DNA from 3 places in the Solibacillus sp. FSL H8-0538 genome. Region 3 is predicted to be linked to each of the others. Evidence: a T-box and tRNA genes for the amino acid it is inferred to sense, from the RefSeq annotation. Region 3 holds a T-box; the other regions hold tRNA genes.
What was found. The T-box of region 3 lies ahead of ileS (isoleucine--tRNA ligase). A T-box ahead of a tRNA ligase gene usually reads a tRNA of that ligase, here a tRNA-Ile.
Positions count from the first base shown of each region.

Region 1: it has a tRNA-Ile gene. The T-box ahead of ileS (isoleucine--tRNA ligase) is inferred to sense a tRNA for this amino acid. The anticodon was not compared.
Region 2: it has a tRNA-Ile gene. The T-box ahead of ileS (isoleucine--tRNA ligase) is inferred to sense a tRNA for this amino acid. The anticodon was not compared.

Region 1 covers NZ_JBBOPI010000001.1:2,832,056-2,834,286, reverse strand. Annotated here, with positions in the region: rRNA gene rrf (5S ribosomal RNA) at 256-371, shown strand; tRNA gene MHH87_RS13470 (tRNA-Val) at 382-457, shown strand; tRNA gene MHH87_RS13465 (tRNA-Thr) at 466-541, shown strand; tRNA gene MHH87_RS13460 (tRNA-Lys) at 548-623, shown strand; tRNA gene MHH87_RS13455 (tRNA-Leu) at 642-726, shown strand; tRNA gene MHH87_RS13450 (tRNA-Gly) at 770-844, shown strand; tRNA gene MHH87_RS13445 (tRNA-Leu) at 851-939, shown strand; tRNA gene MHH87_RS13440 (tRNA-Arg) at 964-1,040, shown strand; tRNA gene MHH87_RS13435 (tRNA-Pro) at 1,047-1,123, shown strand; tRNA gene MHH87_RS13430 (tRNA-Ala) at 1,131-1,206, shown strand; tRNA gene MHH87_RS13425 (tRNA-Met) at 1,230-1,303, shown strand; tRNA gene MHH87_RS13420 (tRNA-Ile) at 1,311-1,384, shown strand; tRNA gene MHH87_RS13415 (tRNA-Ser) at 1,403-1,495, shown strand; tRNA gene MHH87_RS13410 (tRNA-Met) at 1,562-1,636, shown strand; tRNA gene MHH87_RS13405 (tRNA-Asp) at 1,641-1,716, shown strand; tRNA gene MHH87_RS13400 (tRNA-Phe) at 1,729-1,804, shown strand; tRNA gene MHH87_RS13395 (tRNA-Gly) at 1,808-1,881, shown strand; tRNA gene MHH87_RS13390 (tRNA-Ile) at 1,888-1,964, shown strand; tRNA gene MHH87_RS13385 (tRNA-Asn) at 1,974-2,049, shown strand; tRNA gene MHH87_RS13380 (tRNA-Ser) at 2,061-2,151, shown strand; tRNA gene MHH87_RS13375 (tRNA-Glu) at 2,161-2,231, shown strand, end outside.
Region 2 covers NZ_JBBOPI010000001.1:2,835,690-2,837,920, reverse strand. Annotated here, with positions in the region: tRNA gene MHH87_RS13550 (tRNA-Pro) at 1-19, shown strand, start outside; tRNA gene MHH87_RS13545 (tRNA-Ala) at 27-102, shown strand; tRNA gene MHH87_RS13540 (tRNA-Met) at 126-199, shown strand; tRNA gene MHH87_RS13535 (tRNA-Ile) at 207-283, shown strand; tRNA gene MHH87_RS13530 (tRNA-Ser) at 299-391, shown strand; tRNA gene MHH87_RS13525 (tRNA-Met) at 458-532, shown strand; tRNA gene MHH87_RS13520 (tRNA-Asp) at 537-612, shown strand; tRNA gene MHH87_RS13515 (tRNA-Phe) at 625-700, shown strand; tRNA gene MHH87_RS13510 (tRNA-Gly) at 707-780, shown strand; tRNA gene MHH87_RS13505 (tRNA-Ile) at 790-866, shown strand; tRNA gene MHH87_RS13500 (tRNA-Asn) at 876-950, shown strand; tRNA gene MHH87_RS13495 (tRNA-Ser) at 962-1,052, shown strand; tRNA gene MHH87_RS13490 (tRNA-Glu) at 1,067-1,138, shown strand; gene tnpA (IS200/IS605 family transposase) at 1,311-1,814, shown strand.
Region 3 covers NZ_JBBOPI010000001.1:957,956-960,186, forward strand. Annotated here, with positions in the region: gene MHH87_RS04375 (YlmH family RNA-binding protein) at 1-304, shown strand, start outside; gene MHH87_RS04380 (DivIVA domain-containing protein) at 401-943, shown strand; T-box leader at 1,013-1,279, shown strand; gene ileS (isoleucine--tRNA ligase) at 1,425-2,231, shown strand, end outside.

The DNA.
Region 1 (2,231 bases), 1.9 Mb from region 3:
ATTTTGAAAGTAGAATTGATATAATGATCAATGGGTGTACAATTTCTCTTACATACCAAATTTAGCTAGAAAAATACACCGAATTACTTTTTTATAAAAAAGTGTTGCATAAGATTGAAATCCGTTATATACTAAATCTTGTCTTAAGGGACAGCAACAAACGAACTTCTGCTAACACAGAAGTCATATAAACAAACTTCGTAAAAGTTTACGATATCCATGTTGTAACGACAAAATTAGCACTTCATGTGCAAGTCTAGTGATGATGGCAAAGAGGTCACACCCGTTCCCATACCGAACACGGAAGTTAAGCTCTTTAGCGCCGATGGTAGTTGGGGGCTTCCCCCTGCAAGAGTAGGACGTCGCTAGGCATTATACCCAGGAGGATTAGCTCAGCTGGGAGAGCACCTGCCTTACAAGCAGGGGGTCGGCGGTTCGAGCCCGTCATCCTCCACCATTCTAAATGCCGGTGTAGCTCAGTTGGTAGAGCAACTGACTTGTAATCAGTAGGTCGAGGGTTCGACTCCTTTCGCCGGCACCATTTAGAGAGCCATTAGCTCAGTTGGTAGAGCATCTGACTTTTAATCAGAGGGTCGAAGGTTCGAGTCCTTCATGGCTCACCATTTTCATATTTGTCTGCTGCGGGTGTGGCGGAACTGGCAGACGCACTAGACTTAGGATCTAGCGCCGCAAGGCGTGGGGGTTCGACTCCCTTCACCCGCACCATTTAATTTCATATACTGTCAGAGTAATAAATTCTTATGCACATGCGGAAGTAGTTCAGTGGTAGAACACCACCTTGCCAAGGTGGGGGTCGCGAGTTCGAACCTCGTCTTCCGCTCCAACATGTGCCGGGGTGGCGGAACTGGCAGACGCACAGGACTTAAAATCCTGCGGTGAGTGATCACCGTGCCGGTTCGATTCCGGCCCTCGGCACCATTTATTTTTTAATAACAAATAATAGCGCCCGTAGCTCAATTGGATAGAGCGTCTGACTACGGATCAGAAGGTTGTGGGTTCGACTCCTGCCGGGCGCGCCATATAGACGGAATGTAGCTCAGCTTGGTAGAGCACTTGGTTTGGGACCAAGGGGTCGTAGGTTCGAATCCTGTCATTCCGACCATTATTTTGGGGCCTTAGCTCAGCTGGGAGAGCGCCTGCCTTGCACGCAGGAGGTCAGCGGTTCGATCCCGCTAGGCTCCACCATTTTTAACCATTATAAAGATCCTGGCGGTGTAGCTCAGTTGGCTAGAGCACTCGGTTCATACCCGAAAGGTCGTGGGTTCGACTCCCTCTGCCGCCATCTTAAAGGACCTTTAGCTCAGTTGGTTAGAGCAGACGGCTCATAACCGTCCGGTCACAGGTTCGAGTCCTGTAAGGTCCATCATTTATATATAACTTTGGAGGTATACCCAAGTCTGGCTGAAGGGATTAGTCTTGAAAACTAACAGGCGGGTTAAACCGCGCGGGGGTTCGAATCCCTCTACCTCCTCCATCTTTAATTATATTAAATGATTTCTTTAAAACTCAAACTATATAATGTTAAGTTAATATTTATTGTCGCGGGGTGGAGCAGTGGTAGCTCGTCGGGCTCATAACCCGAAGGTCGTCGGTTCAAATCCGGCCCCCGCAACCAAAATGGTCCCGTGGTGTAGCGGTTAACATGCCTGCCTGTCACGCAGGAGATCGCCGGTTCGATCCCGGTCGGGACCGCCATTTATAAATTGTGGGTCAGTAGCTCAGTTGGTAGAGCATTAGATTGAAGCTCTAAGTGTCGGCGGTTCGATTCCGTCCTGACCCACCATTTGCGGGTGTAGTTTAGTGGTAAAACCTCAGCCTTCCAAGCTGATGATGAGAGTTCGATTCTCTTCACCCGCTCCACTTTAAGGGCCTATAGCTCAGTTGGTTAGAGCGCACGCCTGATAAGCGTGAGGTCGATGGTTCGAGTCCATTTAGGCCCACCATTTCATTATTCCGAAGTAGCTCAGTTGGTAGAGCATCCGGCTGTTAACCGGCAGGTCGCAGGTTCGAGTCCTGCCTTCGGAGCCAATTTATTCTATGGGGAAGTACCCAAGTGGCTCAAGGGGCGCCCCTGCTAAGGGTGTAGATCGCGTAAGCGGTGCGAGGGTTCGAATCCCTCCTTCTCCGCCATAGAATTTTGGCCCGTTGGTCAAGCGGTTAAGACACCGCCCTTTCACGGCGGTAACACGGGTTCGAATCCCGTACGGGTC
Region 2 (2,231 bases), 1.9 Mb from region 3:
AATCCTGTCATTCCGACCATTATTTTGGGGCCTTAGCTCAGCTGGGAGAGCGCCTGCCTTGCACGCAGGAGGTCAGCGGTTCGATCCCGCTAGGCTCCACCATTTTTAACCATTATAAAGATCCTGGCGGTGTAGCTCAGTTGGCTAGAGCACTCGGTTCATACCCGAAAGGTCGTGGGTTCGACTCCCTCTGCCGCCATCTTAAAGGACCTTTAGCTCAGTTGGTTAGAGCAGACGGCTCATAACCGTCCGGTCACAGGTTCGAGTCCTGTAAGGTCCACCATTTAAATACAGCCATGGAGGTATACCCAAGTCCGGCTGAAGGGATTAGTCTTGAAAACTAACAGGCGGGTTAAACCGCGCGGGGGTTCGAATCCCTCTACCTCCTCCATTTTTAATCAAATTAAATGGTGCCTTTAAAACTCAATCTACATTTTATTAAATTAATTATTATTGTCGCGGGGTGGAGCAGTGGTAGCTCGTCGGGCTCATAACCCGAAGGTCGTCGGTTCAAATCCGGCCCCCGCAACCAAAATGGTCCCGTGGTGTAGCGGTTAACATGCCTGCCTGTCACGCAGGAGATCGCCGGTTCGATCCCGGTCGGGACCGCCATTTTTAAATTATGGGTCAGTAGCTCAGTTGGTAGAGCATTAGATTGAAGCTCTAAGTGTCGGCGGTTCGATTCCGTCCTGACCCACCATTTTTTGCGGGTGTAGTTTAGTGGTAAAACCTCAGCCTTCCAAGCTGATGATGAGAGTTCGATTCTCTTCACCCGCTCCATTTTTGAATGGGCCTATAGCTCAGCTGGTTAGAGCGCACGCCTGATAAGCGTGAGGTCGATGGTTCGAGTCCATTTAGGCCCACCATGTCATTGTTCCGAAGTAGCTCAGTGGTAGAGCATCCGGCTGTTAACCGGACGGTCGTAGGTTCGAGTCCTACCTTCGGAGCCATTTTTTATTTTGGGGAAGTACTCAAGTGGCTCAAGAGGCGCCCCTGCTAAGGGTGTAGATCGCTAACGCGGTGCGAGGGTTCGAATCCCTCCTTCTCCGCCATAAGTATGTTTTTAGGCCCGTTGGTCAAGCGGTTAAGACACCGCCCTTTCACGGCGGTAACACGGGTTCGAATCCCGTACGGGTCATACTAAAAGATTGAGATGATTAAATCATCTCAATCTTTTTTTTGTATGTTTTGAAACCCCCCTGCTATGCCGGGGGTTCCAAAAAGCTTTTAGCTATGGACAAAAAAAAAACTCCAGTCGTACAATAAAGTCAGGTCTAGTCAACTGACTTCGTACGAAAGGAGTACCCAAAATGGATAATAAAAGTTTAGCACATACAACATGGAATTGTAAGTATCACATCGTCTTCGCATCAAAGTACAGAAGACAAATTATTTATGGTCAAATAAAAGCGGACATAGGTCGTATACTACGCCAACTATGTGAAAGAAAAGGTGTAGAAATTATTGAAGCAACGGCATGTCCAGATCATATTCATCTGTTAGTCAGTATCCCACTGAAGTTAAGCGTATCGGCATTTGGTGGGTATTTAAAAGGGAAAAGTAGTCTCATGATTTTCGATCGACATGCGAATTTGAACGATCGATATGGAAATCGTAAATTTTGGTGTCGAGGATATTATGTCGACACAGTAGGACGAAATCGAAAAGTAATTCAAGAGTACATTAAAAACCAATTACAAGAAGATATCCTGGAAGATCAAATGACAATGAAAGAATTCATTGACCCATTCACAGGAGAAGAAATCAAAAGAAAGAAAAGATTAGAAAGACACATCTCACCCAATATAGGGTGAGATGCTGTCCTTACTTATGTAGATATGAAAGTTATCCTTTCTTATCTACTAAAATAAGCCGCTTTAGCGGTCTGTGAGGAAACGGAGTGCAGTTGGGGGACCTTTCAGAATGTCTTTAGACATGAGCCAGTACCCCAGCGTTTCACGCGTAGAGCAAACCAGCAGTTATACTGGTGGTTTTGATTATTGGATAACTAAGAATAATGAAGCAAGTATTATTTTGAGGATTTTTTTACTGATTAAGTGGACAAGATTCCTTTCTTTACTTATTGTTCATTGAGAGTAGAGTGGTGCACCATGAAAGACATCTATATTCTATTTCGTCAATCTCGTATCATCTGAAGCTACAACAACATCTCGGCTACATTCAGGGTGTACAAAGTACGCGCATTGCGGGTTAGTTTTACGTATTTACTT
Region 3 (2,231 bases):
GGCGGTCCCGTTAATCCAAACTAATGAAGAGTGGATTGAGAGCTCGTATACAGTTGCTTCGATGCGTCTTGATGTGGTGCTGGCAACCGTGCTTAATATTTCACGTCAAAAAGCCCAAAGTTTAATCGCTGCTAGTAAGGTGAAGGTGAACTGGACTGTGCGCGAAACAACATCATTTGAGCTACAAGAAGGAGATATATTATCTGCGCGCGGCTATGGTCGACTAAAGGTCATTATGACTGAAGGAAGAACAAAGAAAGATAAAATTCGTCTCCAAGTAGGTCGATTAGAGCAAAAAGCGTAAATAACAAGGAAATTTTACGGAAAATTGATGTTAATGTGAAACTAAACCTATATAATGAGTTTTATAGTATAAACGTGTAAAGGAGAGTCGAATGACATGCCACTATCACCTCTTGATATACATAACAAAGAGTTTACGCGTGGATTCCGCGGCTATGCCGAAGATGAGGTAAATGAATTTTTAGACCAAATCATTAAAGATTATGAAATCATTTTGCGTGAAAAGAAAGAACTTGACGAAAAAATTAAGACGATGACCGAGCAAATGAATCATTATAATTCACTAGAGGATACATTACAGCGCTCCATTATTGTCGCACAAGAGGCAGCGGATGAAGTACGACGCAATTCTCAAAAAGAAGCGAAATTAATTGTAAAAGAATCAGAGAAGAACGCAGACCGTATTATTAATGAAGCGTTAACGAAGGCGCGTAAAGTAACAATAGAAATTGATGAGTTAAAAAAACAATCAAAAGTTTTCCGTAATCGCTTCAAGATGCTTGTAGAAGCACAGCTGGATTTATTAAATACAGATGATTGGGATCATTTACTGGAATATGATGTGCATTTGACTGAAATTCAAGCACATGCGCGGTCTGAAGAGGAAAACGATTCTTCAAGTGAGAGTACTACTTATTAGTGGATAGTGCTTGACATAAACAAGGTCATTTTCATATACTGATACACAAGTATGAAGTTTTTATATGCAAATGAAGCAAAGACGGAGACAGTATGATTTGAATGCGGTTTAGCGATTCGAGGACGGTGAAAGCTCGAACGAAGCAATTAAAACAGAAAATCACTCCTGAGCTAAACGACTGAACTACACTGGATTCAATTGGCGTAAAAACGTCAAGATGATTTAGTAAGTAAGTCGTTTCGTCACACGCTACGTTACAGCGTCTAAGAGGCAAAGAAGCACACGCTTTTTGCAAATTAGGGTGGTACCACGAGACATACGCTTCTCGTCCCTTTACCAGGGACGGGAAGCTTTTTTTTATGTAATTATGTAAGGACTTCATCTCTTCCTTTTTTGGGGGAGATATGTCTTTCTAATTTGGTTAAACGGGTAATAGTGCAGCGGTTTGCATATAGATTTCAAAAAATAGGAGGCTTTCCAAATGGTAGAGTATAAAGAAACGTTATTAATGCCTAAAACGGATTTCCCGATGCGCGGTGGTTTACCGACAATGGAACCGAAAATGCAAGAGAAATGGAACGAAATGGACATCAATAAATTAGTAAATGAGCGTACAAAAGATCGCCCATCATTTATTTTACATGATGGCCCTCCTTACGCGAATGGTGATATTCATATCGGGCACGCATTAAACAAAGTAATCAAGGATATGATCAACCGTCAAAAATCTATGACTGGTTTTCATGTACCGTATATTCCAGGCTGGGATACACATGGTTTACCAATCGAGCAAGCATTAACAAACAAAGGTGTTAAGCGTAAAGAAATGTCTGTTGCTGAGTTCCGTGAGCTTTGTGAAAAGTATGCGTACGAGCAAATTGCTAATCAAAGTTCTCAGTTCCAACGTCTAGGAGTTCGTGGTGACTGGGAAAACCCATACATCACATTAAAACCGGAATTTGAAGCACGTCAAATCGAAGTATTCGGTAAAATGGCGGAAAAAGGGTACATTTACAAAGGCTTAAAACCTGTTTATTGGTCTCCTTCTTCTGAATCGGCTTTAGCGGAAGCAGAAATAGAGTACAAAGATGTTAAGTCTGCATCAATTTATGTAAGTTTTGCGATTAAAGATGCTAAAGGTGTCGTACCAGCGGATGCAAAATTCATCATCTGGACAACAACGCCTTGGACTTTACCCGCGAACTTAGGGATCTCATTAAATCCTGAATTTATTTACGCGGTTACTCAAGTTGGCGAGAAAAAATTCATCGTGGCAAAAGAATTACTT